Regions from separate parts of the Peribacillus sp. FSL K6-5616 genome, predicted to be linked through region 3. Evidence: riboswitches for the same ligand, from Rfam matches in the RefSeq annotation. Region 3 holds a riboswitch; each other region holds the start of a gene.
What was found. Region 3 has a riboswitch for glycine ahead of gcvT (glycine cleavage system aminomethyltransferase GcvT). Riboswitches for the same ligand answer to the same signal wherever they lie in the genome.

Region 1 (10,093 bases), 2.9 Mb from region 3:
AAGACTAACACTGGCATCTGCTTGAATGTCTGGATGTCTCCAACCGGATATACTCCCTCCAACTCCATGAATAAGCGCTCCAAATTTCAACTTTCTCTGTTCAGACATCGATACTCCTCCTTTAATTAGTCGGTTTTCAACTTTGCTGACATCCCACATCTCCCCTAATTGCTGATGCCTTTTTAATTTTGGCTCGTAACGTGTTTCTCTTCAGATAAGGCTAATTGAAGTGGACTCAACAATCGAAAAGATCTGAACCTTTCTGTTTCCTTTAAAATTGGCGAATGTAGGATAAACTCATCTACTCCGTGCTTTTCATGTAAATTTGCTAAGACTTCTTTTACATAAGAAGGAGTTCCAGCAATAATATCGGAATCCTGTTCTTCTATTTCGTAAGGCTCCCCAGACTGCTTCCCGAATATCTCTGCTTGCGCTAAGGTTTGGACCGTGACAGAACGACCGCTTTTGAGATGAACTTTCACAATCTTCCGGTCACCTGTTAACTGTTCTGCTTCTTGTTGTGAAGGAGCAGCAATCACTGAAACCGATACCTTAAAGCTACCAGTTGGATAGATACTTTGGTAAATGTGTGCAGCATCTTCAAGTACAGTCTCATTACTGTTGATAAATCGAGCAAATACATAAGCTATCCCAAGTTCGGCTGCTAACCTGGCACTGTCAGTACTTGCACCAAGCAGAAACATCTTAGGCTTTTCGGAAGGTAGCGGTGTCGCTTGAATGCCTGCAAGCGGGTGAGATTCATTAACTGAATTCTCGATTATTTCTTGCAGGAAAGATAACCGCTCTTCGAAATCTTTTCCATCATTCACAGTTCCAAACTGTAGCGCCTTCGTTGATAAGGGGAGCCCACCTGGTGCCTTTCCGATGCCAAGGTCTACCCTGCCTGGCGAAAGATTCGATAATACGTGAAAGTTTTCCGCCACTTTATATGGACTATAATGCTGAAGCATAACACCTCCGGACCCTACCCGAATCGACTTTGTCTGAGCTAATAAATAAGAAATCAAAACTTCCGGGGAAGACCCCGCCAGCTGTTCGGCATGATGATGTTCCGATACCCAGAAACGGGTATACCCCCACTCTTCTGCATGTTTAGCCAGATTAATGGTTTGCTGTAGTGCATCAAATGCTGAAGCCCCTGGAAATATCGGGCTCTGGTCTAAAATGCCAAGCTTATAACTCATATTCTCTCCTCCTATTTAATTCAAAGTTTACTTATGCGAATAATTATATTTTGACATATCCTATCACCTAAAACATGCTAATGGCAATGGTTTTACTAATAGAAAAAATTATTGTATTGATAGAAAATATCTATCAATTCGATTGTATTGGTAATTGCTGATGTTTTTTCTCAAATTTCCGAATTGATAAAAGAATGTCTTTCCATAATAAAGGGGATTCCACTCCATGATTTAAATGCGTCAGATAGATGTGCTGCTTTATCTTGATTAAATGTGACACATCCACTTCAACCAACGTACCTTGTTCTAACTCTTTTTTAATACATAAGTACGGTAAAAATCCGATACAGCTTCTGCTAAGAATTAGCGACTTCGCCACTTCCAGGTGATCAACCTGAAAATCAATGCGCGGCTCTACATTTGATACTTCAAAAATTTTATGAACGTGGTTCCAGTCAAGCGCACCACACTCAAAAAATACCAACGGCTCCATTGCTAATTCCTGTACTGTTAGCCCAGTTCGAAGTTGAAATGGATGTCCTGGATACACGACTAAACGAATCGAATTATCAAGGGTTTTGTAATTTTGCAGACCACTATGTGTAATATCCTTCATAAAGGCTATATCAACCTGTTTCTGAAGCAATTTTTCCATTAATGCATCATTTGTTGCTGAAATGAATTTAAAGCGTAAATTTGGGTTTTCCTTTTTCCATAGAGGAAGAGCAAATGGAATAAAGTATTGCGATGTAATGATATTAGCCCCTATCGTTATTTCCTCCAGTTCGCTTCCTGTCTTCAACTGCTGTTTCCCCTGGTGAAAGGTACGAATAATTTGATCCGCAAATGGAATGAAGGCTTTCCCTTTTTCGGTTAAAATAATCCCTCTTCCTTGCCTCTCAAATAGTACTGAATCGAGTTCACTCTCAAGCGTCTTAATTCTTGCCGAAACCGTTGGCTGTGATAAAAACATCGCCTCTGCGGCTTTATGAAAACTATTAAGGTGAACAACATACATAAACGCTTCAATATGATCAATATTCATCTTGCCAACTCCTTTTTCCAAAATGAACGCAAAAAGCTCCTGTTCGCTTATCGCGTTCAGGAGCTTTCGGTTGTCCAATCAGCCCATCCACTTATAATGATTCTTTCTCCGATTTTAATCTGATAAATCCAATAAGTAAAGTATAATTTAAACATCACAACAACGAATAGATCACATTTTTTTCCGTTATCTTACAATTTGATTTCAATACTATTTATGCAGATGAAAATTTCAGGATTCTAAGTAAATAAAACGAATAATCCCATTCTCTTTCTGCCCGCTTTTCAATCCTAAGTGTGCATCTTTTTTACAAAATAGAAAAGAACGGTCATCCTAATGGAGTAATTCCAAAAATGACAAAAGGAGAGAAACTACATGCCTCAACAACAAATTGATATCAATCAATTAAATCAAGCAAAAGCAAACGTTACCCTTACGCAAACCTTACTTTCACAAGCAATTGAAAAATCTTCCTCTGGTCCAACTTTGGCACAAGAAGCCATTAAACAAGCTGCTCAAGAAATTGCCCAAGCCCAATCTTCCGTAAATCAGGTTTACAATACAGTACAAGCTCAGCAAGCGGAATGATTTTGGGGATTATCTCGATTAATTGATTCAAAACAAGAATAAAGAGGCCTATATCCAAATCCAGGAATAGGCCTTTATATAACGAATGTATTTGTTGAATCCAAGCTTTTTCACCCCCACTTATTTAATGGCGGTATGCTTTGCGGGAACTTAAACGCATTGTATGGATCATACCTCGTTTTCACTACTCGAAGCCGTTTGAAATTTTCTCCATAATACGCAGCTGGTCAATCTTTAATGGTGTAACGATACGCCCGGTAAGCTTTGTTCTTTCCAAAAGATAGCCCCTTCCTCGGGCAACATCCTATGAAAAAAGCTGGCAAGAAGACATATTCCTAAGCTTATTGATTCATTCCCCCTGCTGGCCCCCCTTGTTACGGGGTCAAATTAGCTACACTCGTGAGTTTCGCTGTTTTACTCGTGAATTCAACGATTTTACCCGTGAGTTTCGCTGTTTTACTCGTGAATTCAACGACTTTACTCGCGAATTTCGCTGTTTTACTCGTGAATTCAACGACTTTACTCGTGAGTTTCGCTATTTTACTCGTGAATTCCACAATTGATCTACAAGGACAAAAAAGGCCCTTCTCGAATTAGAGAAGGGCTTTTTAATAGAATTTCTTATCCTGAAATCTCATCATCGGATTTAACGTCCAATGGTGTTCGTTTATCCATTTTCAGCAAGTAATAACTTGCTATTACCAAGGCTAGGAAAACGATCCCGACAACCAAGGAAATCCTTGTACTAGGATTGATCCACATACCTACCAGCACCATCAGCAAAAAGGCTATTGTTGCATAGTTACTGTAAGGGGCCAATGGCATTTTGAACGGATGTTTCTCCATTTCAGCGGCATTTACCTTTCTGAATTTAAGCTCACTGATCAGTAAGACAAACCATGGAATCATCCCGGGCAAAACACTCGCACTGTACACATAAAGGAATACTTGCGGCGGTGCAAGGTAATTCAGGATAACCCCGATGCCCAATCCTAATAATACAGCGATCGTGCAATATGCCGGCACTCCATTTTTAGATACTTTAGCAAAGACTTTCGGAGCTTGGCCATTCAATGCCAGTGTGTAAAGCATACGACCTGCACTGAAAATCCCACTGTTGCATCCAGACATTGCCGCAGTGATTACGACAAAATTGATGATGCCTGCTGCTGCTGTGATACCTATTTTAGCAAAGGTTGAAACGAATGGGCTGCCTAAGTCATCCAGTTGATCCCAAGGGAAGACTGTCACGATGACGAATATGGCACCAATATAGAAAATTAAAATGCGCCATATGATTGATTGGATCGCTTTTGTTACGGTCTTCGTTGGGTCTTTCGCTTCTCCGGCTGTGATGCCGATAAGCTCAACGCCTTGATAGGAAGCCACGACAAGCGAAAGCGCAAAGAAGAATCCTGTCCAGCCTCCCGTAAAGAAGCCGCCATTTTCCCAAAGATTCGATAATCCAATCGCATCCCCGCCATTCCCTATTCCAAAGAAGATAAGGCCTAGGCCGGCAACGATCATCAATATAATCGTTATGATTTTTATAAGTGCAAACCAGAATTCAAATTCCCCGAAGGATTTAACGGAAATGAGGTTGGCCGCTCCCAAGATGATCATGGCGACCACACCTGGTATCCAGGCCGGTAACTCCGGGAACCAATATTGCATATACAAGCCAACCGCAATGATTTCGGACATTCCGACGATTACCCATTGAAACCAATTGCTCCAAGCAGTCATATAACCTGCCAAAGGATGTATATAGCTGCTCGCAAAGGTTGCAAAAGAACCTGTAGTCGGTTCTAAATAAAGCATCTCACCCATGGAACGCATGATGAAAAATATAAAAATACCTGCGATGGCATAAGCAAGCATTACAGAGGGCCCTGTCCATTTGATCGTGCTCGCCGATCCCATGAATAACCCGACACCTATGGTTCCGCCCAAAGCTATCATTTGAATGTGACGTGCTTCCAGCCCTCTCTTTAATTCCTTGTTCGACATGTTTAACTCCCCCAGATGCAATATCGGTAATGCTTTTCTATCCTTACCACGAACTTATTAATTATTGCGGTTAAAAATGCTCTATCGAAAAAATATCAATAACACTTCATTTATGTTTTCTTATCTTATAATAGTAAATATTCTGTAAAAATACAATTGTATTTTTGAAATAAACAGTTGCCAAATATATCTTGGCAATTTTCCTAATCTAAAAATATAATTTTTAAAAAATGATGATCAATATTTTATAATAGTGATCATCCAAAAAAATAAATTTTTCAAGTACCTTAAAAATTAAGACCACTATTAAACTACAGATAATGCCTGTTTCATTTCAAAAAATTTGTTGACCTACCGAAAAATAGATGATAGAATTCCAATATTATTTTATAAGCATAATGAATGATCAAGCAGTGGAAAATTATCACTGGCTGACATTTCTTCACAACCGCATACAAGCAAGCGATGAATGCTATGGATGACACTATAGCAGGAGCAGCTTCTGGAGAGACTGTACAAGATGCAGCGCCGAAGGATTCACAATCTCAGGCAAAAGGACAGAAGAGTAACGAATGATAAAATTGTTATTCTGAACCCTTTAAGAGATTGGTATTATCCAATCTCTTTTTTTATTGTCCATTTTGTGGTTGGACTAAAAACAACAGCTTTAAAACCAATGGGAAAGGCAAGCTGGACGAAAAAATTACGTCCCTCTCTCCAAGACCATGCAGGTAAACTCATTCACTACCAAGACTATAAAAAGACGGGGGCGTAAGAATTGGCAAAACAAGAATTAAAAAGAGATTTAAAAAATAGACATGTACAACTGATCGCAATAGGAGGAACCATTGGCACCGGATTATTTTTAGGTTCCGGAAAAGCCATACAATTGGCAGGACCTTCTATATTATTTTCTTATCTGATAATAGGGATTGCCTTGTATTTTGTGATGAGGGCCCTGGGGGAATTGCTCTTATCCAATGCAGGGTATGCATCATTCACTGAATTTGCAACCGAATATGTCGGTCCATGGGCCGGCTTCGTAACAGGGTGGACATATTGGTTCTGTTGGATCATGACCGCAATGGCCGATATCATAGCTGTCGGCGTCTATATGCAATATTGGTTCGATATCCCTCAATGGATTCCGGCTCTAATATGCCTGGTCATTCTGTTAGGATTGAACCTTTTGACCGTTAAGTTATTTGGTGAATTGGAATTCTGGTTTGCCATCATTAAAGTAATCACGATCATCGCCTTGATCGTCGTGGGGATCATCCTTTTGATCATCGGCTTCAATACCAATAGCGGAACGGTTTCCCTAACGAACCTATGGAATCATGGGGGCATGTTCCCTAATGGCATTTCTGGATTCCTATTATCTTTACAGCTGGTCGTCTTCTCATTTGTCGGTGTCGAATTGGTCGGGGTTTCTGCAGCAGAAACGGCAAACCCGAGAAAGAACATTCCATCTGCCATCAATAAAATCCCTGTCCGGATTTTACTTTTCTATGTTGGTGCACTATTCGTCATTCTCTGCGTCAACCCATGGACACAACTGGATGCCACGAGCAGCCCATTTGTAGAGGTCTTTGCGTTAATCGGCATTCCTGTCGCTGCAGGGATCATCAACTTCGTCGTTTTGACATCCGCTGCTTCTGCATGCAACAGTGGTTTATTTTCAACGAGCCGAATACTTTATACGTTAAGCAGGAATGGCGAAGCCCCTGCTAAACTGGAAAAATTAAATAAACAGGCTGTTCCGAGCAATGCCTTATTAACATCCACAATCGTTGTATCAATAGGGGCATTATTAAGCAAACTGATACCTGAACAGGCATTTACCGTCGTGACGACCATCAGTGCCATCTGTTTCATATGGGTATGGAGCATTATCTTGATTTCCCATATCAAATATTCGAAAACAAGGCCTGACCTAAGAGCAAAATCGACTTTCAAGGCTCCTTTTACACCCTTTGTCAATTACGCCATATTAGGATTATTCCTGTTCATCCTTATTGTTATGCTATTCGCTGAAGCTACACGGCTATCACTGCTCTTGACCCCAATCTGGTTCATACTTTTGGTAATACTATATAACTCTAGGAAAAAATATAGCTAAAGGAAATAAAGCCTTGAACTCACTATGAATTCAAGGCTTTATCTGTTTTATGAACATATCATTGTTCGGCTGTCTGCGCACTGCTGCTAAAATATATCAGGCAACTGCATTAAATTTTATATCAAAATAGTGTAAGCTAATATATATTATCGGACCTTTTCGGTCAGGTATGAATTTTCCATCCGGTTCGGTTCACACATCCATCAGTGGCATTGAAGAATAAACCCCCATTGGTGGGCGTTTCACTTTATTTAAAACGGAGGGGGTTGTTTAATGAAGATTATATATATTCTTACACTAGTTCCTTTTATAGGCATACTGGGATTTCTACCTTTTGTTAATAAAATAGAACCATATGTATTAGGGATGCCTTTCAATATGTTCTGGATGGCTATGTGGGTGGTCCTTACCTCTGCCATACTCGGCATCATGTATAAGCTGGATCCCAGGAATCGGGAAGGTGACCAGGAATGAATATTGCTCTCTTAATCATTTTAGCATTTTTACTTCTATCGATATTTTTAGGAATACGCTCTTCAAAAGGAAAAGATATGGACTTGGAACAATGGACGGTGGGCGGACGCGGTTTTGGTGCGATATTCGTCTTTCTGCTGATGGCCGGGGAAATCTATACGACCTTCTCCTTCCTTGGCGGCAGCGGCTGGGCTTATGGCAAGGGCGCACCCGCTCTATATGTTCTAATTTACATTACCTTGTCTTACGTATTATCCTATTGGCTCCTGCCGGAAATATGGAGATACGCCAAAGAAAATAAACTGATGTCTCAATCCGATTTCTTTGTAAGCAAATATAAGAGTCCCGGTTTAGGAATTTTGGCTGCACTTGTCGGTGTGGTGTCGATGATTCCAGTGATCGTCGTGCAGCTGAAAGGATTGGGGATCATTGTCTCAGAAGCATCTTATGGTGCCATCTCTATGTCTGAGGCAGTTTGGATGGGGGCGATCAGCCTTACCATTTATGTGATGATCTCAGGTATACACGGTTCAGTTTGGACCGCGGTCATTAAAGATATCATGATGGTCGCCATAATAGGATTTTTGGGGATTTATCTGCCAATTCATTACTTTGGCGGATTTCAGCCGATGTTTGAAGCGGTTGATGCGGCCAAGCCAGGTTTTCTTAAGTTCCCAGATCAGGGACTTAGCGTATCATGGTTCATCTCCACAGTAATATTGCTCGTATTCGGTTTCTATATGTGGCCACAGGTTTTCAGCGCTGTTTATTCAGCACGCAGCGGCAAGGTATTTCGAAAGAACGCCATCATCAGCCCTTTATATACACTCATGCTGTTATTCGTCTTTTTCGTTGGGTTTACAGCTATATTGAAAGTGCCCGGACTCGTTGGGGCAGATGCAGACCTCTCATTGCTGCGCCTTTCGATCGAGACCTTTGATCCATGGTTTATAGGCATAATCGGCGGCGCTGGATTGTTGACCGCATTGGTGCCGGGATCCATGCTTTTGATGAGCGTCGCTACACTGCTCGCGAAAAACGTTTATAAGGAATTTGCACCTGCCGTATCCGATCGCCACATTGTACGATTGGCAAAGTTCCTTGTGCCAATCATTGCCCTTATAGCCGTCTACTTCACCTTAAACGGCGGCGAAACGATGTCGGCATTAATTCTTATGGGATACAGTCTCATCACACAGCTCTTCCCATCCCTTCTCTTTAGTCTGAAAAGGAATAATCCGATCAATAAATTTGGCGCAATCGCCGGCATCATTACCGGATTGGCCATCGTAATCTGCATTACACTCAGTCAATCGACAATAGGGACCTTGTTTCCATCCTTGCCGCAAGCAACAAAAGATTTGAATGTGGGAATCATTGCATTGGCAGTCAATTTCATTGTGATGATCACGGTGAGTATTGCTTTCAGAAAGCACGCAGTTCAGTTGGAACCTAAATCCGTTAACGATATATGAAGCAAATTTGAAACTGGTTATGGATCAATAAACATTGGAGGCTCAGTCAAAAGACTGAGCCTTACTTATTCTCGGCTTCCAAGTATAGTGCTTTTTCTCAATATTGTTTATGGGAAACCTCATTTTAGACTATTAATCTTTTCTGTTTATAAACAAATCCCCTATTTTAACTAATAAATACAACGAAAAAATAATCATCAAGGTTCTGGATACCACCAGACCATCAATAGCTAAATCATATCCGCCTCTTAATAAGACTTCCGGATTCGAACATAAAGTAATCGATATTACGAAAGCTATTAAAATCAGGATAACACCGAACTGAGATCTATTTGACATTAACATTCCGCCTCATATTATATATTTTCCAAATAACAGCATTGTTTTTAGGAATAATCTACATTCATTGTCTCTGGGGATGACTCAGTTGCATCAAAAATCCAAAATAAATAGCCGCCCTGATAAAGAATGACTATAATATGAAGCTTTCTCAGTAAAATGGATCGTATTGCTTGCGAGCCAACAAAAAAAACTCTCTTCAGAAGGTTCATGCCTTTATCCGTGAGTTAGGAGCAAATACTCGTGAGTTTCATGCTTTTACTCGTGAGTTTGGAGCAAATACTCGTGAATTTCATGCTTTTACTCGTGAATTCCGAGCAAATACTCGTGAATTGCTTTTACTCGTGAGTTTGGAGCAAATACTCGTGAGGTTCATGCCTTTACTCGTGAGTTCCGAGCAAATACTCGTGAATTTCATGCTTTTACTCGTGAGTTCCGAGCAAATACTCGTGAATTGCTTTTATTCGTGAGTTTGAAGCAAATACTCGTGAGGTTCATGCCCGTTAAAACTCATTTTCTTTTTACCCCGTACCTTCAGTAATCCACTAAAGCCTTCCTGCCATCATTCAATTCTTTGACCACTTTCTTATATTCCTGCAACTCTTGTTCCAGTTTTTGTTTTCTATTTACAATCATTCTCGTAACCTCTTTCGGGGAGGGCCCGCCTTGAATGCTTCTGATTTCCACAAAATATTCGGGAGAGATTATTTTTTTCCATTCATCTTCTGCTATGTTCACTGAAACGAATTCATTTATGATCTTGTTGATTTCTTGTGTGTCCCAATCATATAGCTCTTTCCCTTCACTAATCGACTTTTTTGCAATATGACTGGCT
Region 2 (10,093 bases), on a different contig from region 3:
AAAAATGGCTTGTAATTCACCCTGGCTAATTTCAGGTTGGTAAGGGGTATAAGCTGTATAAAATTCAGAACGGGAAATCATATGATTCACAACGCTTGGAATGTAATGATCATAGGTACCGGCACCAAGAAATATTGGGTAGTGATTGGCATGTTTGTTTTGCGAAGCAAGCTGATGCATCTTTTTCAAAAGATGTGGTTCAGGAATCGCATTAGGGATATTTAACTCCCCTTCCAAACGAATATCATCCGGTAGATCTTCAAACAGCTCCTCTGTCGAAGAAATTCCAAGAAAGGTTAGCATTTCCTCTTGATCTTGTTTTGTATCAGGAAGATAACGATAGGTCGCTGTCATCTTATTCCTCCCCTTCATTCACAAAAGTTTCGTATTGAACTTCATTTAGAAGTACTTGTAATTCTTCTGAATTTAATAGTTCCACTTCTACCAACCATCCTGCTTCATATGGCTGGTCATTGATCATTTCAGGCGCATCATCTAACTCCTCGTTTACACGAACTACCTTACCAGATACAGGGGTATAGATTTCAGAAGCTGTTTTAACCGACTCGATCGATCCTATTGATTCATTAGCCGTTACTTCATCACCCACTCCCGGATTTTCAACAAAAACGATATCACCTAATTGTTTTTGGGCAAAATCAGAAATTCCAATACGCACTCGGTTTTCGTCTAATTGTAGTACCCACTCATGTTCCTTGCTGTAAAGTAGGTTGGCTATCACTTTTGTCATTGTTTTTTCTTCCTTTCACTCATAAAATTTATTAATATTTACTGTAGGGTGCTTACTTTTTCGTGCAAGGTTAAGGGATTATCCTTTTTTATAGAACGGTGCTTTTACCACAATAGCATCAACCATCTTCTTACGAATTTCCACTTTAAGTTGTGTTCCTAGGTCAGCATTTTCTGCTGATACAAGCGCGAGACCTAAGCTTTTCTTTAAAGACGGTGAATGGGTTCCGGATGTAATAAAACCAATTTCCTCTGACCCTCCTGAAAACACTTTATAACCGTGACGAGGAATGCCCCTTCCTGTCATTTCAATTCCAACTAATATTCGTTTTACCCCTTCTTCTTTTTGTTTTGTAAGTATGGCTTTGCCGATAAAATTACTTTCTTTGTTCGTTTTTACGACAAAACCGATTCCAGCTTCAAGAGGGCTGATTTCCTTTGTGAGCTCTTGTCCGTATAGAGAAAGACGTGCTTCAAGGCGAAGAGTGTCACGTGCACCGAGTCCGCACGGCTTTAAGCCGTTTTCTTTTCCAGTTTCCAGAAGCTTTTCCCAAAGTGCTGGCGCCTTGTCCGCTGCTAAATAAAGCTCAAATCCGTCTTCCCCTGTGTAACCCGTACGGGATACAAGCACGTCCGTAATGCCATCCAGATTAATATGTTGAGTAAAGTGGAAAACGCCAATTCCCGATAAATTGATTTCCGTTAGCTTTTGTAAAATGCCTTCCGCCTTTGGACCTTGAATGGCGATCAGCGCGATGTCATTTGAAATATTACGAAGTGTCACTTCTCCTTTAACATGTTGCTTCATCCAGTCGTAATCTTTCTCAATGTTTGCTGCATTAATCACGAGAAGAAATTTATCATTTTTCAGTTTGTAGACCAATAAATCATCCACTGTCCCGCCAGATGGATAACACATCGCGGTATACTGTGCTTGATTAATGCTAAGCTTTGTTACATCGTTTGTAACAAGGTAATTAATATAGCTTTCTGCACCTTTCCCTTCAACAAGCACTTCCCCCATATGAGAGACATCAAAAAGTCCTGCTTCCTTTCGGACAGCATCATGTTCTTCTAAAATGTTAGAAAACTGGACTGGCAGTTCCCATCCACCAAAATCAATGACTTTTGCTCCGTATTTTTTATATGTTTCAAAAAGTGGTGTTCTCTTCAATCCGGTTGCTGTGCTCATTGCTACCCCTCCAATTAAGATCTCTTGCTAAATAACTGTTCTTTTACCCTTTTACCTGTTTCGGTCATTGCAAGACCACCAAGTGCTGTTTCTCTAAGTGTTCGAGGCATTTCCTTTCCAATCTTGTACATGGCTTCAATGACTTCATCACATGGTATACGACTTTCAACACCTGCAAGAGATAAATCTGCAGCTGAAAAGGCAATGGATGTTCCAATCACATTTCGCTTAATGCAAGGCACTTCAACAAGCCCAGCAACTGGATCACAAACGAGGCCCAACAGTGATTTTAAAGCAATGGCTGTTGCATTAACCGCTTGTTTAGGTGTGCCACCTTTTAATTCAACAATGGTCCCTGCCGCCATTGCCGTTGCAGAACCGACCTCTGCTTGGCATCCTCCTGCTGCTCCGGATATAAAGGACCGGTTAGCAATGACATACCCAAGGGCACTTGCGGTGAACAGCCCCATGACTAAGTCTCTGTAGGAAGTTCCGTCATTTTTGTGAAGCGAAAACAATACTCCGGGTAATATACCGGCTGCTCCGGCTGTCGGAGTTGCCACAATGACTCCCATTCTCGCATTACTTTCAGATGTCGCCAGTGAGAAAGTCATGGCATCGCTAATATAACTTCCTGAAAGAGAGTTACCTTGATTCACATAATCGTACATCTTAACAGCATCACCACCAGAAATGCCACTTGGTGCAGTAGAGGTGTCTTTTTTACCGCTCTCAACAGCTTCCTGCATTTTAAATAACCGTTCTTCCATCATGCTGATGATCGTCTTTTGATCTCTCCCCGATTTTTCTATTTCCATCATCAACATGACTTCACCAATCGTTTTCTGTTTGTGTGTACAAAATTCAATTAGCTCGTTCATTGACCGAATTTCCATCATGCACCCTCTAACGACGTTTTTTTCAAAACATATGAATGGTAATGTGTAGCAAGTACCGAAAAGTCATCGCTAGTGCTTAAACGAATATCAACCATTTTATCGCCAATCATAAAGATTTTTGATAAACCGCCTCCAAGGGATGCACCACCTACCTTTACCAGCCATTCCCCACGTTTTGCCGTAACGACTGTTGTATTCGGATGTTTAAAATAAGGGCAACTGCCTTCAAATTGAAATTCGTAATCTAGACCATGTTCTTTAGTCAGCTCCATGGCATTTTTAATCCTGGAATCATCTGTATCCATGCCAAGTAATCCGCCAAGTAGGGCTTTATCTGTTCCGTGACCTTGGTGCGTTTCAGCAAATGAATCGTAGAAAATAATGTTCGCCTCTTCCGGACAACCACCTAATAGTTCATGAATGAACTTCCCCATTGATACAACACCAGCAGTATGAGAACTAGATGGTCCTACCATGATAGGGCCGATAATGTCAAAACAACTTTGGAATTCCATGTTGTTTCTCCCTTCTTAGACCGTTATAGGCTGTTGAAACAAATGATATCCTTCACAAATCTCTTTTGTTGTTTCTTTTGCTTTTTCTAGAACAACTGTATCTCCATTGCTCTTTAAAACAGCCGCAATCACTTCTCCGATTTTAACCATTTCTTCCTGCTTCATACCACGTGTCGTTAAAGCCGCTGTTCCCATTCGAATGCCACTTGTGACAAATGGGCTTTCAGTATCATAGGGGATCGTGTTTTTGTTAACTGTTATTCCCGCCTCTTCTAGTAATCGTTCTGCTTCTTTTCCGGTTAAATTCCATTGGCGAACGTCTAAAAGTACGATATGGTTGTCCGTTCCACCTGAAACAAGAATTGCGCCTGCTTTCTTTAATGTTTCGCCAAGTGTTGCTGCGTTTTCAATGATTTGTTTGGCATAGATCTTAAAGCTCGGATGCAATGCTTCTTTAAAGGAAACCGCCTTTGCCGCAATAATGTGCATGAGTGGCCCTCCTTGAATCCCTGGGAATATAGCTTTATTTATTTTCTTTATCATGTCTTCATCATTTGTTAAAATGATGCCGCCACGTGGACCGCGTAAAGTTTTGTGCGTTGTGCTTGTCACCACATCCGCATATGGGATTGGCGATGGATGAAAACCTGCTGCCACGAGCCCTGCAATATGGGCCATATCCACCATCAGTTTTGCTCCAACTAGATCGGCGATTTCTTTAAAACGTGCAAAATCAATTGTTCTTGGGAAGGCACTTGTCCCCGCAATAATCAATTTTGGTTTTTCTTTTTTCGCGATTGCTTCAAGATCATCATAGTCGATCAAGTGAGTATCTTCTCTCACCCCATAAGACACAATATCAAACCATTTCCCCGAGATGCTGACGGGACTACCATGAGTTAAGTGTCCTCCATGCGAAAGGTTCATCCCCATCACTTTATCGCCCGGCTGAAGCAACGCATAAAAAACAGCTAGATTTGCTTGTGCACCTGAGTGTGGTTGTACATTTGCATACTTAGCACCAAACAGCTTGGTTAGGCGTTCAATACCTGTTTGTTCCACCACATCTACATATTCACAGCCTCCATAGTAACGCTTCCCTGGATATCCTTCTGCATACTTATTAGTGAGGACAGACCCCATGGCTTCCATCACTTCTTTACTTACGAAGTTTTCTGATGCGATTAATTCTAACGTATTATGTTGTCTTTCCCTTTCATTTTCCATGGCATTATAAATCTCTGAATCATAGTTTTGTAGACTCATATTCAAATATCCTCCTCGATTTTCTTCCAAGCTACCTTTCCTCACAAAAAAGACAGAGGAAAGGCAGGATAAATATCCCACCTTTCCTCTGTCCTTTTTACCTGAGAGATTACCTTGGGTATGAAACATATTACAAAACAATCTGTCTTATAATATTCTTTTCATCAAAAGGATTCCCCTTTGGTGGCTTTTCAGCTCTCTCCAGAGGTGCGTCCAATTGTAGTCTTTTTACCTGAGAGTTTCTATCCCAAGGTTTTTTTGGGAATTGCTCCTTCGGTGCCGAATCGATTTCTTCGGTCTCTCCCACAATTATCATCCGCTTATATAAATTTTCATTAATAATTGTATGTTAACGGGTTTAAATGAAAATTTCAATAATTATCTGAAAAAACTTTATTTTCAGAATTTTATACATGGACGGTATAGATCTTTCTTACAGTTCATAAAATTAGAAGTTATTTGTTATGCAAAATCAAAATTGTTAACTGCTTTTCTGAATCCCAATAAGTTTCTATATCTTGGCTTAAGCCGATCCACTTTTGAACGGTTGCTAAGAAAAGCGAAAGGACATAAAGTCTATATTTTTAACACAATTGATGTATGGAAAAAGAGAAAATTAAGGTATTGTGAGATTTGCGAGAATCCTTGCAGCAATAGAGATTGTTTAGGAGTTTCCTCCTTCTCTTCTTTCTTTTCCTCCTTAGGTTCAGCGATGGTTTCATTAGTCTTCTCTTCTTTAGCAACTTCCTCTTTGTCCCAACCATTTGCTATATTAGCTATGACAATAAATGCTAAAACCCATACCCACCACTTCTTTGGCTTCTTTAGATTGATTTTCTTTTCCTTACTCATTTTGGATTCTTCCCCTTTACCTTACAATTTTAGTATCTACGACTATGTTACCATCGCCTCTTCCCTGTATTAATAGTAAGGTAATTACTTTCCATCTCCTTGATTTGATTTCCTTTTTTATCAATATCCCTATTTAAATCTTGGAGATTTTTATATATGTAGGGATGAATCGCATCGTACAGGGAATTGGTTATTTTCCATTCCCTGTACGCCAGATGCATATTGAATGAGATAAATATGTTTGAGTAAGTAAAACCCTTCTTTATTCGTTTAATATGACTCTCAGTTCACCAATTTAAGTATTCATGTAATGGACCATAAGTCTACTATCAATCAAGTAATCATTTCTTTGTAGCTATTTGGATTCACTTTACTTACAGTAAAATCAGCTATATCAACTTGATAGTAATTTGATAATTTATTTAACATTATTTCTAATTCTTTATTGCTATATAAACCTACTATTACTTCATTTAAAATAACTGTATTATTTCTTTCCATTCTATTTTCCTCCTTTTGATTGAATAATTTTTCATCTTTCATTTGCATTTTAGATCTGACGGAAATGAACATAATATGTTCTTACATTAGGAGCCTCTAATTGGATTTACTTAAACCCAGTGACTTCTCACTTCATACTTTCCTCACAGCATGCCCCACCAAATTCGTTGCATAGTGGGCTACTCTTTTCCTGTGAATTTCTAATGAACGATAGCGCATCAACGACATGGCGATGACGGGAGTGGCTGTTTGTAAATCAAAAGCAGTCTCGGCCGCCCATTTTCCTTCTCAAGAAGATTTCCTTATCTATTCTATTTAGTTTCTTCTAATTTTCATCTTTAGAAAATGCTCTTTCCGTTAAATCCATAGGCCCTGGACGAATAACCGAATCGCTTTTTCCATACTCTTGCTACATTCTCATTATCATACTCAAGTTCCCTTTTTTCTAATATTTCCAATCCTTCCCCGATATCATCCATTTCGTAATCAATCTCATTGGGGGTCATTTTCAAGAAGTGACCACTCCCTGCTTTTCCTGCATATAAATATCCATTTTCTACAGATATATCTCTGAAAATGGGCTCTACTATGCGCCAAGCTTCAAGGTCTCCTCCAATCTTGAAACAAGCACCTTTTCGAGCACCTTCCTTTCCTTCAGAGGTCACGACATCCATAAAGCTCACACCATATCTCTTTAGCCTGTTGTACCGGCGAATGGTATCCTTATAGTAGGAATTTCCAGATTGAATTAAAATATCGCCAATATTTATAAACGGTGTCACTTCACTAATTACTACATCAACTGAATCTGGAGGAACCATAAGCCAAATAATTCGGGGTTGCTCTAATGATTTAATGAGTTCTACTATATTAGTGGTTCCCTTCGCTCCGTATCTTTCCATTTCTTCTATAGCACCGGAATCTAAATCATAGGCCACAACGTCGTGGCTTTCTTCAATTAGGTTTTGACCTAAGTTTAATCCCATTTTTCCTAAACCGATTAATCCAACTTTCATCGTGATGGCCTCCTTTTTAGAATAGAGTACTTCTAATTTGTGCTTCTTTCCTTTTACATATTGGTAACTTCGTTAGATTTAATTAGTATTAAAATTCACCTTATTTTCTAAAGCCCCTGTTGCTTTAAATAAGGGTCACAGTATGCACTTCCGACGTTTTAGGATATTTAAACGCATTCCTGTCTAAAAATTTATTACGTAGAAAAGTCATTTAATCCCCCCTGCATTCTTCCTTGATTGTAAAATTGTGGTGTAGTAAGATTCTAATGGATGTACCAAGTAATAGTTCTTGTGGTGATGATCCTCTATGTATATAAAAGTATAATATCTATATTTTTTAATTGTAAGTACGCACTTTTTTATTATATAGTATTATAAAGTACACTATTATTTTATGACCTGGGGGGAAAATAAATGGGACATCTGCGTGACAAGACGTTTTACTGTGAAAAAGAATTGACACTTTCTATTATTGGCGGTAAATGGAAAATGCTTATTATGTGGCATCTGGGCAAAGAAGGAACCAAGCGATTTGGGGAACTAAAATCTATGATTCCTGAAATTACGCAGAGAATGCTCGCCAGTCAATTGCGAGAGCTCGAAGATGACCTAATTGTTCACCGTGAAGTCTATCCTGTTGTTCCACCAAAAGTTGAATATTCTCTGACCAAAAGAGGAGAAAGTTTGATGCCAATTCTTGAATCCATGTATGACTGGGGCAGTGAGTATATGGAGACAGTCTTGAATAACCAAGCAGATAGAAAAGAAGAATCCCTCTAGGAGAAAAAAGCTTCCCTCATGAAGGATTAGAAAATAATCCTTTATGCCTCCTTTTCTGAAAGCGAATCTTTGTTATGGACAGATTAAGAAAAAAACTTTAATTAATAAATTGGACACTAAAAACCACATGGAGAAACCTTTATAAAGGTTTCTCCATGTGGTTTTTTTAGCCTGTTAACCCATATCGGCGGACGGTATACGAACTCTATTGTATTAGATTTGTTGCTTACTACTCACTTTACGGTCTATTTAATTACCGGCAAGAAGAAGTACCACGATTTTCTTTTTGAATCACATTACCCTTTAACAACTTCTACATAAATAGGGCTTCAAACACAATTCTTCAACGAATTTTCCTAAAAGCAACTCTTGGTATATTTCACTTATCTTCCTTTCTTCACCTTACACACAGTATACTTTTAAACACTATATGATATAAAAGTGGGTACTTCTCATTTAAATAATTAGAGAATACAATAAATGTAGTATCAAACAAAAAATTATTTAAGGAGTGAAGTATTTATGAAACTTCAATTAGCATTAGACCTTGTAAACATCCCACAGGCAATAGAAGTAGTTCGAGAAGTAGAGCAATTTGTCGATGTAGTAGAAATTGGAACTCCTGTTGTCATTAATGAAGGTCTTAGAGCAGTAAAAGAAGTTAGTGCAGCATTTCCTAATTTAACCGTATTGGCTGATTTGAAAATTATGGATGCTGGCGGATATGAAGTTATGAAAGCATCTGAAGCTGGTGCTTCAATCATCACAGTTCTTGGTGCGACGGATGATGCAACAATCAAGGGTGCAGTGGAGGAAGCTAAAAAACAAGGAACACAAATTCTTGTTGATATGATCAATGTAAAAGATATCGAAAAACGTGCGTACGAAATTGATGCACTGGGCGTTGATTATATTTGTGTGCATACAGGGTACGATCTTCAGGCTAAAGGAGAAAACTCATTTGAACAGCTTCAAACAATCAAACGCGTTGTTAAGAATGCGAAAACTGCTGTAGCAGGGGGAATTAAATTAGATACATTGCCGGAAGTCATTGAAGCACAGCCTGATCTTGTCATTGTAGGTGGTGGTATTACTGGACAAGATAATAAAAAAGCAGTAGCTGCGAAAATGCAAGAATTAATTAAACAAGCGACTTTTGCTTAAGAAAGGTATGTGAATTATGAAGACTACTCAATACTTAGCTGAAATTGAAAACGAATTAAATCGGACAATCGAATTAATATCTGAAGATGAAGCTGAAAAATTGGTGGATCACATACTTAAATCCAAGAAAATCTTTGTGGCTGGTGCAGGTCGTTCTGGGTTTATGGCCAAATCTTTTGTTATGCGCATGATGCACATGGGGTTAGATGCATTTGTAGTAGGAGAAACGGTAACCCCTGGTTTAGAAAAAGATGATATTTTAATTATCGCTTCTGGTTCAGGAGAGACAAAAAGTTTAGTGTCAATGGCCGAGAAGGCTAAAGGTTTAGAAGCATCTGTTGCAGTTGTCACGATTTCCCCTGATTCGACCATTGGAAAAATAAGCGACTTAGCTATTAAAATACCTGCCAAGCCTAAGGCTGGTGCAGACAGTGACTACAAAACTATACAGCCTATGGGGTCCTTATTCGAGCAAAGTCTCTTGTTATTATTCGACTCTATCATATTAAGCGTGATGGAGCAAAAGGAATTAGCCGGCCAAACTATGTTTGGAAGACATGCAAATTTAGAGTAGGTTAGGCTTAGTTATGCTTATACTCCTAAATGAATGACTAGTAAATTATAAAAAATTGAACATACTAAATCAGGTTTTGGTAAAAAAATCTTTAGACAGAAACATATAACTTAAAAAGAGCTGTCGAATTAGAGACTTTAATGCCTTCCCAAATTTATGTATGAATCAATATCATTCCGGGCAGATTTCACCATTAGGTGAGGCTGCCTTTTTTTGTATAAAGGTGAAATGTTTGTTTTTCTATTATTTTATTATACATTGCCCATATTTACCATTATTGTTTGCTAATACAAATCACCTTGAAAAATAACAAATTGATAGAGCATGTTTTGAAAAAAAATTATTAAAACATGCTTTTAACATATTCATTTGAATCGTTCTTTTATAAAAAAGTTTGGATCATTTTCCATACTTCTTATCCAACTTCCCGTTAGCTCAATAAGAAAAAAGAGAATAATAGAATAAAGTGGTTAAACTTTTTTCAAAACGGTGCAATATTTTTCAACTTAATTTCAAACACATTTACCTTCTTTTCAGTCTGGTACGGACATTGTTCAACTGAAAGAATTCTTTTAAGTAGGTTT
Region 3 (10,093 bases):
AGTTCTCCGGATAATGGGAGATGAAAAAGGAAAGGCAACGGTCAGCTACCGCCAATTAAAGGATGAAATCGGAAAAGCGGTTGCGATGGGCTATGTGGATGCTCAGGAATATGAACGGCTGGTATACCATGAAACCAAAAAGTAAATGGAAGGTAAAAGAGCAGGCGGTCTTTATTTCGAAGCTAGGTGAATTATTGAATCATGGTTATCCTTTGGCGGAAGCTTTACATTTTCTTGAATTTCAGGAATCAAAGAAAAAAGCGGAAGACTTCACTCAGGCTATAGCCGATTTAAGGAACGGCTACCCGTTGCACATGGTGCTGACCCATCTTAATTTTCATCCGCAGCTTGTAAGTTATATATTTTATGGAGAGCAATATGGCGACCTGGAACGGTCGTTGAAAGAAGGAGGGCGATATTGGAAGAAAAGAATCGAGGATATGGATAAAGTAAAAAAGTTAATGATGTATCCCGTATTCTTAGTCGTTTTTGTAAGCATCGTTTTTTATATTCTTCAGAGTGTTCTCCTTCCCAAATTCCAGACCATCTATTTCACCATGGATGTCGAGCAGCATATCCTCTTAAGATTAATGTCAGCCTCCACGTTCATTCTTCCAGCACTCCCCTTCTTATTACTCGGATTGCTCCTATTCTTGTATGCACTCAAACGGTTTTGGTTCAATGGATTATGCCCATTAAGGCAGCGAAGGATATTGATGGGAATTCCGATATTCGGGACGTTCATCAAATTATACGAAACTTATTTTTTTGCAAGCCAATTCAGTGGCTTGCTTTCCGGAGGGCTGTCGATTAACGATAGCATCAAATTATTCTCGATAAATCAACAGCAGCCTTTTTACCAAAAACTTTGCAATATCATCAAAGATGATCTGATCGAGGGCAGATCACTTGAAATGATTTTTCGGGAGCTCCCATATTTTGATGGGAATTTACCGGTGGTCGCTGCAAATGGTCAAAAATACGGCAGACTTGATGCCGAGTTACTTCATTACAGTCGTTTTATACTGGAGAAAATTGAAGAGAGAATGAATGCAATCTTGAAAATCATTCAGCCTTTAATGTTTTCACTGATAGGTCTTTTGATCGTGTCCATTTATTTGGCGGTTTTGCTGCCGATGTTCTCACTGCTCGAAGGTTTATAGGATTTCATTTTTGTATTCCGGAGGTGAAAATGCCCGAAGGTCATCTGGTATTCAGATGCTTCAGGAGCATGATGATATGTTGAAGAAAGTGATGAATGAACGTGGTTTTACACTAATTGAAATGCTTATTGTTTTACTGGTGATATCCATCCTTTTGATTATAACAATCCCCAATATCACGAAAAACCAATCCACAATCCAGTCTAAAGGATGTGAAGCTTTCGTGAAGATGGCCCAAGCACAGGTGCAGGCTTATGAAATCGATAATGCTAAATTGCCCGGAAGTATCGATGAATTGGAAAGTCAAGGCTATCTCAAACAGACTTCCTGCCCAAATGGGGATGAAATTAGTTTGGATAGTAAAGGAAAGATAACGGTCGTTGAGTAGGAGAGAAGTGAATATACGGCATTCCGATGGTGGGTACACACTATCTGAAACCCTTATTGTCCTCGCTATTTTTGTACTCCTTATTTCCATCGGTCCTAATTTATATCCCAGCTTCACTAAAGGAATGGAAAATAGGCTATTTCTTTCTCAATTCCATGAAGATCTTTTCTATGCTCAACAGTATGCCATCAGTCATGAGAGCTTGATTTACCTCCACATTGATAATACCAAAAAGGTTTATACCGTTTCGTCTTATAAGGAGGGGATCGTTTTAGAGAGAAGCATACCAGAGGATATACAGTTTTTAAGCGGCACTTTGGGGTACAGCTTCCATTTTAATCAATATGGAAATGCTTCCAAAGCCGGAACGATTATGATTGACACGTCAAAGGGAAAGTACAAACTAGTGCTCAATATCGGTAAAGGGAGGTTCCGGATTGAGAAATTGTAAAGGGTACGTCTACCTTGAACTGATGGCTGCATTTTCCGTTTGTATATTACTGGTCCTTGCCATTTTACCAATGCTTGAAGAGGTATTGACGCAACGGAAAGATATTTCCGTAAGGACAGAAGCCCACCATTTATTATATGAAAGGTTGACGGCGTTCATGGATGGGGAGATTCAGGCAGTTGGTCAGGAGATCATTTACAAAAAAAGAAGCTTTGAATTGGTTTGGAAGGACCATGGGGATTTCCCGGGAATGATTGAAGGGTGTGTACGCTATGAAGATGAAACGGGTAATTGGGAATCCATTTGTGATGCTGCAAAAAAATGATGGCTTTACGATGATCGAATTGCTTTTTTCTTTATTGATTTTAATGACGACGTCGCTTTTTGTTCTGCAGCTCTTCTCAATCATTCACACCCAGATGAGGTCCGTTGATAAATTGCATCCTAAAGAGTGGGAGGTCTTTACCATGCAAATGAAGCAGGAGGTCCGGAGTTCCAAAGCTCAAGATGTAATGGGAAACAAATTATATTTGCTTTCAGGTGAACAATTATCATCGCTGGAACAATATGAAGATAAGGTACGAAGACGAGTGGATGGTATGGGGCATGAGGTCATCTTGCAGAACATTTCGGAATTCCGGGTCGATAAGGATGGAAGTGTCATTGTTATAAATATAACGGATAAAGCAGGGACTACTTTCAGTCGAAGATTTCATCCCTTCTTTAGGAATGATACGAAAGTCGATGAATAATCAAAAAGGAGTCGTTTTCCCGATGGTCATGATTGTAGCGAGTGTTTTCATCATGTTCACGATACTAATGATCGACCAGTTTATCATTGATAAAAAGTTTTATAAAGAAGTGGAAGAGTCGCTTGTGGCCGACCATCTTGTCCATCTAGCCATCAAGGATGTGACGGCAGAGTGGGGCGAAGAAATCCCGAAAATCATCCAAGGGGAAAAATCATATCCCAATGGTGTGGTGCGATATTCCTTAATGAAGCAAGAAGGTCCTTACGTCTATATCGAGTTTTCTTCCAAAACTAAAAATGATCGAGAGGGAAGGGTCATCATTCAATACGATAAAGAAGCGGGGGAAGTGAAAGAATGGTTGGAGAAGCAAGCTGTGTAATACCAAAACGACAGGTTCACGTGTTCAGGGAGCAAGGGAAGGAATAAAAAAAGCGTAAACCGGACATACTTTGCGTAGGGTGATGATTTTATATGTCTACAAACGCTTATATTAAATATCTGACGCAGCAGCTTGTCGAGTATTTCAATCTGACGAAAAAAGAACGAAAAGAAAAACGCCGTCACAGAAAAGAGGATAAAAACCATGGTATGTCCCATTGGTTTGGCATTGTCCCTTTTGCTTTGTCGATGTTTGTAAGGAAAACGATCAAAAAGTAAAACAGATGTCCTGAACTTTGGACATCTGTTTTTTTGTTCTTCACTTATCCCAACGCCCTATCTGAAAGGTAAAATAATCCTCCGTTGATGATGGATATTCTGATGTTGGGTTCATATTGTGCTTTTAGTGCTTCTTTTTCGGTATAATAGCTCTCACTTTTTTCGTCCATATCCTTGTAAAAATGCTCCAATAAATTCAAGTCATTCTGCCAGCGCAGCATTGCCTCCTCCGCCCAGGAATGGTCATCATCCTCGAAACTGGTTCTGATGTATGTATCCAGTCTTGCCAATCCACTCTTGGGCATGATCAGAGGTGAAAGCGTAAAGGAGTAATCCGGTATTTTCGGGGTGACGTTAATCGGTAAAACCCGATGGTGAAACCCTTCCATTATTTCACCCGAGATTAAATTCAATCCGATTGACATGAAAGTATCTTTTTTGCGGTCGCATTGATACGATATTTTCACATTCAAGGTCAGCCAAGGAAACAAAGGATTATTTCTGCCTTTTGATGGAGGCGTATTCTCAAAAAGTCTAGTATACCCTGCCAGCTTTTTGGTTGATTGAATAATCTGGTGAAGGCGAGGGGAGCCAAAATGAATCATTTCTCCCTTTAAATCGGATGGAGCTTGTTCTGGGTCGGTAATGAAAGTAATCTGTGCCGGGTTCGGAACACCTCCTGTTTTTTCCAGATAATGCCAATAAAAGGGTCTGTTCATTAATTCCTTATCCATTTCAATCGTCAATTGCACTGTAAGGTGGGTTGGTGCATTATCCAGTATTTCACAATCGTTGGCTTTAAAGAAAGTGATTAAAAAATCATGAATTTCCCGTTGCTGCATGAACCTCACCTTCCTTCATTGATTGAGCGAATTGGATCAATGATGAAAAATTATCCATCTTGATTTTCATTTCGCCCTCTGTTTTGGACTCGCCGACCACATCAATTAAATATTCTTCAATGTTGTTAATATCCAGTTTGGTTAGAATATCATCCAATTCACCGATTACTTTTTCAAATAAATTTATTTTTTCGTATAGTAACTTCAGTATATGTTCTTCAACTGTATTTTTCGTGGCAAAGTTATAAATCATCACATCTTCTTCCTGACCAAGGCGGTGGATCCGTCCAATTCTCTGTTCAAGCCTCATTGGGTTCCATGGCAGGTCAAAATTAATCAAGTGATGGCAAAACTGAAGGTTTATCCCTTCCCCGCCAGCTTCTGTTGCGATTAATACCTGAATATTCTTTTGGAATAATTCTCGCATCCAGTCTTTCTTTCCGCGCTTAAAACCGCCCCGGAAAGGAACAGAAGAAATTCCATTCTGCTGTAGGTACCATTGGAGATATAGTTGAGTCGCCCTATATTCCGTAAAGATAATTACTTTGTCATCAATTTTCTTGATCAGTTCCAAAGCTTTTTCAGCCTTTGAGTTCTGGACCGTTTCATTCACTTTAGTAAATAAATCATCAAGCTTTGCCAAAAAATCAGGGGAAGGCTGATCGTATTTATCTCTCATATTCTTTAATGTATAAAAGACAGCCTCTCTGCTGCTGCATGCTTCCCTTTGGAGAGTGAGAGCCGAAAAGGCGCTTCCTTTTGATCCATCGGAAATTGGCTTGAATTTGGAAACAGCATCATACAATGCTTGTTCCGTTGGAGAAAATTCAATGGTGATGGTTTCCACATGCCGTTTTGTCCATTCAATGCCAGTATCGGCCCGCCGGTTTCGAATCATGACAGTGTTGACCAGTTCCTTTAGGTGTTCATCTTCAATTATGTTCCGGCCTTTCCCTTTATACTTTTCCGAAAAGAGTGAAGCATTTCCCAAGTGGCCCGGTTTCAATAACGAAACGAGGTGGAATATCTCCTCGACTTTATTTTGAATCGGAGTGGCTGTCAGGAGTAAACAAAATTTCTTTTTCAGATTTTGAACGAATTCATAGTTCTTCGTCTTATTATTTTTAAGTTTATGAGCTTCATCAATAATGATGAAGTCATATTCCTGAGTAAAGATGATATCTCGATGTGGAGCGCGTTTCGCTGTATCAATGGATGAAATGACCACATCACAGGAGTCCCAGACATAACTTTTTCTCTGAACGACTGCCGGAATATGAAACTTGGTATTCAATTCAAATGCCCATTGTGTGACAAGGGAAGCCGGAACAAGGATCAATACTTTTTTTACAAGTCCCCTAATCATATACTCTTTTAGGATCAAGCCTGCTTCAATTGTTTTTCCCAGCCCTACCTCATCAGCCAAAATGGCTTTTCCATTCATCTTTTCCACTACTTGCTTCGCCGCTTCCAATTGATGGGGAAGCGGGGTTAACTGAGGAAGGTGCTTGGGCGCCTGTAAACCTTCAAAATCAGGGATGATAAGGTTTTCCTCCATTTGAACCGCCAACTTATAAAGCTCCCAATTTCCCCATGGACCGTCATTTTCCATCTTTTGCAGAAACTCGTCATTCCATTCAGAATTGAAGGATATATTGATTTTCATAGAAATAACTCCCTCTTAAATCATAATTTCCTTAATATAAGGTCAAAACCCGAACATTTCATATGTGAAGTAAGATAAATATTTCTCTTCAAAAGTTATTGCAGAGATAAGTTTCTTAGGGTAGGATATAAGTATATTTAGAAAATTCCAATTTCCTAACGCTGCAAAGAATGTTTGTACATCGATTTTGCAGTTCGCGTTTTCTTAGTATGGGCTATATGCTCCTAATTTATCCAAGATTACCGAGGAGATCAGTTAAACGGTATCTGAAGTTTTAGGAGAATTGGCAGAGAATGCATTCCATTTATGTTCAAAGGTTTTACCGATGCTGGGGGCTTATTCGCTTCCTTTCAATGGTAGACCATTTATATGCGGGTGAAGATAAGGGGAGAGACTACGGATGTAGCGCCGAAGGAGCAAACTTAGCAGTGAATCTCTCAGGCAAAAGAACTCTTATTGGACGCAACTCTGGAGAGCGCCGCCCGTTATGGGACGCGGCCACCAAAGGGGAAAACCTATTACATAGGTAAACTTTCAGGTTTCAGGACAGAGAAAAAGCTCAAACGGGCTTTCTCTGTCCTTTTTTGTGCTTTTTTCACATCATGAATCAGGATGTATCTGATGCGTAATGACAAGAAGCTTTTGATAATGAAGCCAATTAATTTTTAAAAAAATCTGAAGGGGGTCATTTTTTGACCAATTTAAAAAGAACACCACTATTTGAGGTTTATCGTGAATACGGAGGTAAAACGATTGATTTTGGCGGCTGGGAACTTCCTGTCCAATTTTCGGGTATAAAGGATGAACATGAAGCCGTACGGACAAAAGCGGGGTTATTCGATGTTTCCCATATGGGGGAAGTCGATGTTAAGGGGCCTGGGAGCCTTTCCTTTTTACAGAAGATGCTGACCAATGATATATCAAAGCTGCAACAGGGCGGTGCCCAATATACAGCCATGTGTTATGAAAACGGAGGCACGGTTGATGATCTTATCGTGTATAAAAGGGCTGAGGACGACTATCTGCTCGTGGTCAATGCAGCGAATACAGAAAAAGATTTCAATTGGCTGCAAGCAAATTTAACGGAAGATGCCCAAATTACGAATGTATCAAGTGACTATACACAGCTGGCACTTCAAGGACCAGCTGCAGAGAAGATATTACAAAAACTATCGGGAAGTACTGACTTAAGTGAAATTGGACTTTTCAGGTTCAAGGATCATGTCATGATTAACGGTATCTCCACGCTGGTATCCCGTACTGGATACACTGGTGAAGATGGTTTTGAGATATATAGCGACAGTAAAAATGGCCCTGCCCTTTGGAAGGCGATTATGGATGCCGGTAAGGAAGAGGGGGTTCAGCCGATTGGTTTAGGTGCTCGTGATACCCTGCGTTTTGAAGCGAAACTGCCGCTGTATGGGCAGGAGCTTTCAGCGGACATCACCCCGATAGAAGCCGGGATTGGTTTTGCAGTAAAAGTGGATAAGGAAGTTGATTTTTTCGGGAAAGCCGTTCTTGCTGAGCAAAAGGAGAAAGGGGCTCCCCGAAAGCTTGTGGGAATTGAAATGATTGACCGTGGCATTCCACGTCATGGGTATAAGGTCTACAGCGGTGATGAAGTCATTGGCGAGGTCACGACTGGTACCCAATCGCCAACATTGAAGAAAAACGTTGGATTGGTACTTATCGATAAGGAATTTTCGGTTCTGGATGCGGAAGTCGAAGTGGAAATCCGTTCCAAACGTTTGAAAGCCGTTATAATACAAACACCTTTTTATAAAAAACCACGTAAATAGAGGGGAATGGTCATTAGATGAAACATCGTTATTTACCCATGACAGAGCAAGATAAACAAGAAATGCTGGAAGCGATAGGGGTATCCACTGCTGAAGAACTTTTCAAAGATATCCCTGAAAGCGTTCGTTTTCAAGGAGAATACGATATCAAGCCTGCTAAATCGGAACCTGCATTAATGAAAGAATTATCAAGGCTTGCTGCAAAGAATGCGGACCTTAAAAATTATGCTTCCTTCCTTGGTGCGGGTGTCTATGACCATTACGCCCCGGTCATCGTCGATCATGTTCTTTCCCGTTCTGAGTTTTATACGGCTTATACACCGTATCAGCCTGAAATTTCACAGGGCGAGCTTCAAGCAATCTTTGAATATCAAACGATGATATGTGAATTGACGGGCATGGATGTGGCTAACTCCTCCATGTATGACGGCGGGACGGCGCTGGCTGAAGCAGCGATGCTTGCTTCAGGTCAGACAAGGAGGAAGAAGATTCTCATTTCAGGAACCGTTCATCCTGAATCAAGAGAAGTTGTGAAGACATATGCGAAAGGGCAACGCGTGGAAGTGATCGAAATTCCTCATGAAGGCGGTGTGACTGACTTAGCTGCTTTAAGGGAATTGGCGAATGATGACATTGCAGGAGTGATCGTGCAATATCCGAACTTTTTTGGCCGGATCGAGCCATTGAAAGAAATGGAAGAAATCATTCATGGCGTCAAGTCCATGTTTATCGTTTCCAGTAATCCGCTTGCATTGGGAGCTTTGACATCCCCTGGTGCACTCGGTGCAGATATCGTAACGGGGGATGCTCAGCCATTCGGCATTCCAGCGGCATTCGGTGGACCTCATTGTGGATATTTTGCGGTTACCAATAAATTTGTACGGAAAGTTCCGGGCAGACTCGTCGGTCAGACGGTTGATGAGAATGGAAAAAGAGGGTTTGTACTGACGCTTCAAGCTCGTGAACAGCACATTCGCCGTGACAAAGCCACATCCAACATATGTTCCAATCAAGCTTTGAATGCCTTGGCAGCTTCTGTTGCAATGACCGCGCTTGGGAAAAAGGGTGTCAAAGAAATGGCCGTGCAAAATATTCAAAAAGCACATTATGCGAAAAAAGCAATTATGGCAAAAGGGGTGGAAGTGATATTCGACGGTCCTTCGTTTAATGAATTTGTCATTAAACTGCCTGCTCCGTTTTCAGAAATCAATAAAAACCTTTTTCAAAAAGGGATGATCGGCGGCTTCGATTTAGGTACGGTTTATCCTGAATTGAAAGACCATATGCTGGTTGCGGTAACTGAACTAAGAACAAAAGAAGAAATTGATGCACTTGCGCAGGAATTGGGGGATCAACATGAATAATCAAGATCAATCACTCATTTTTGAAATCAGTACTTCCGGCCGGATCGGGTACAGTCTGCCAGAAATGGATGTTGCAACTATTCCGCTCGAAGAAATTCTTCCTGCCGACTACATCCGTGAAGAAGAGGCAAAGCTTCCTGAGGTGTCCGAACTGGATATCATGCGTCACTATACTGCACTTTCCAAACGGAATCATGGGGTGGATTCGGGTTTTTATCCACTGGGTTCATGCACCATGAAATATAATCCGAAAATAAATGAAAATGTGGCACGCTTCAACGGTTTTGCCCATATCCATCCATATCAAGATCCCGCTACTGTACAAGGAGCATTGGGACTATTATTTGATTTGCAGGAACACTTAACGGAAATCACCGGGATGGACCAAGTGACATTACAGCCTGCAGCAGGTGCCCACGGAGAATGGACAGGATTGATGATGATTCGCGCTTTTCACGAAGCGAATGGAGATACAGAACGGACGAAAGTGATTGTACCTGATTCGGCCCATGGTACGAATCCTGCCTCTGCCACTGTTGCCGGACTAGAAACGATTACAGTTAAGTCCGATGAAAATGGGTTAGTCGACCTTGAAGATTTAAAACGTGTTGTCGGACCTGATACGGCGGCCTTGATGCTGACGAACCCCAATACATTGGGATTGTTTGAAGAAAATATTTTGGAAATGGCACAACTTGTCCATGACGCAGGTGGGAAGCTTTATTATGATGGAGCCAATCTGAATGCAGTCCTATCAAAAGCACGACCGGGTGACATGGGCTTTGATGTGGTTCATTTAAATCTCCATAAAACATTCACAGGCCCGCATGGAGGCGGCGGCCCGGGTTCTGGTCCTGTAGGTGTGAAGTCCGACTTGATTCCTTACTTGCCTAAACCTCTTATAGTCAAGCAAGGTGAGCAATTCGTCCTTGATTATGATCGTCCGCAATCCATCGGCAGGGTAAAACCATATTATGGTAATTTCGGAATAAACGTGAGGGCATATACGTA

Region 1: linked by a shared signal. The riboswitch ahead of MHB45_RS00895 (amino acid permease) and the one ahead of gcvT (glycine cleavage system aminomethyltransferase GcvT) in region 3 are both predicted to bind glycine.
Region 2: linked by a shared signal. The riboswitch ahead of glyA (serine hydroxymethyltransferase) and the one ahead of gcvT (glycine cleavage system aminomethyltransferase GcvT) in region 3 are both predicted to bind glycine.

What each region holds. Positions count from the first base shown of each region.
Region 1 covers NZ_JBBOYT010000001.1:186,450-196,542, reverse strand. The annotation lists gene MHB45_RS00930 (LLM class flavin-dependent oxidoreductase) at 1-108, opposite strand, end outside; gene MHB45_RS00925 (LLM class flavin-dependent oxidoreductase) at 183-1,205, opposite strand; gene MHB45_RS00920 (LysR family transcriptional regulator) at 1,339-2,250, opposite strand; gene MHB45_RS00915 (hypothetical protein) at 2,626-2,838, shown strand; partial or broken gene MHB45_RS00910 (BBE domain-containing protein) at 2,949-3,065, opposite strand; gene MHB45_RS00905 (hypothetical protein) at 3,259-3,435, shown strand; gene MHB45_RS00900 (amino acid permease) at 3,460-4,848, opposite strand; glycine riboswitch at 5,341-5,419, shown strand; gene MHB45_RS00895 (amino acid permease) at 5,627-6,970, shown strand; gene MHB45_RS00890 (DUF3311 domain-containing protein) at 7,244-7,444, shown strand; gene MHB45_RS00885 (sodium:solute symporter family protein) at 7,441-8,919, shown strand; gene MHB45_RS00880 (hypothetical protein) at 9,052-9,258, opposite strand; gene MHB45_RS00875 (hypothetical protein) at 9,432-9,728, shown strand; gene argH (argininosuccinate lyase) at 9,793-10,093, opposite strand, start outside.
Region 2 covers NZ_JBBOYT010000002.1:49,431-59,523, reverse strand. The annotation lists gene gcvPA (aminomethyl-transferring glycine dehydrogenase subunit GcvPA) at 1-354, opposite strand, end outside; gene gcvH (glycine cleavage system protein GcvH) at 356-751, opposite strand; gene gcvT (glycine cleavage system aminomethyltransferase GcvT) at 830-1,942, opposite strand; gene sdaAA (L-serine ammonia-lyase, iron-sulfur-dependent, subunit alpha) at 1,957-2,838, opposite strand; gene MHB45_RS26965 (serine dehydratase beta chain) at 2,838-3,356, opposite strand; gene glyA (serine hydroxymethyltransferase) at 3,372-4,622, opposite strand; glycine riboswitch at 4,708-4,830, opposite strand; glycine riboswitch at 4,833-4,938, opposite strand; gene MHB45_RS26955 (hypothetical protein) at 5,199-5,474, opposite strand; gene MHB45_RS26950 (hypothetical protein) at 5,808-5,975, opposite strand; partial or broken gene gnd (phosphogluconate dehydrogenase (NAD(+)-dependent, decarboxylating)) at 6,108-6,991, opposite strand; gene MHB45_RS26940 (winged helix-turn-helix transcriptional regulator) at 7,406-7,771, shown strand; gene hxlA (3-hexulose-6-phosphate synthase) at 8,294-8,935, shown strand; gene hxlB (6-phospho-3-hexuloisomerase) at 8,952-9,509, shown strand.
Region 3 covers NZ_JBBOYT010000001.1:3,048,084-3,058,176, reverse strand. The annotation lists gene comGA (competence type IV pilus ATPase ComGA) at 1-145, shown strand, start outside; gene comGB (competence type IV pilus assembly protein ComGB) at 129-1,163, shown strand; gene comGC (competence type IV pilus major pilin ComGC) at 1,240-1,551, shown strand; gene comGD (competence type IV pilus minor pilin ComGD) at 1,559-2,002, shown strand; gene MHB45_RS14610 (hypothetical protein) at 1,989-2,327, shown strand; gene comGF (competence type IV pilus minor pilin ComGF) at 2,275-2,754, shown strand; gene comGG (competence type IV pilus minor pilin ComGG) at 2,747-3,133, shown strand; gene MHB45_RS14595 (YqzE family protein) at 3,226-3,411, shown strand; gene MHB45_RS14590 (YqhG family protein) at 3,456-4,253, opposite strand; gene MHB45_RS14585 (DEAD/DEAH box helicase) at 4,231-5,919, opposite strand; glycine riboswitch at 6,295-6,382, shown strand; glycine riboswitch at 6,386-6,471, shown strand; gene gcvT (glycine cleavage system aminomethyltransferase GcvT) at 6,612-7,718, shown strand; gene gcvPA (aminomethyl-transferring glycine dehydrogenase subunit GcvPA) at 7,736-9,082, shown strand; gene gcvPB (aminomethyl-transferring glycine dehydrogenase subunit GcvPB) at 9,075-10,093, shown strand, end outside.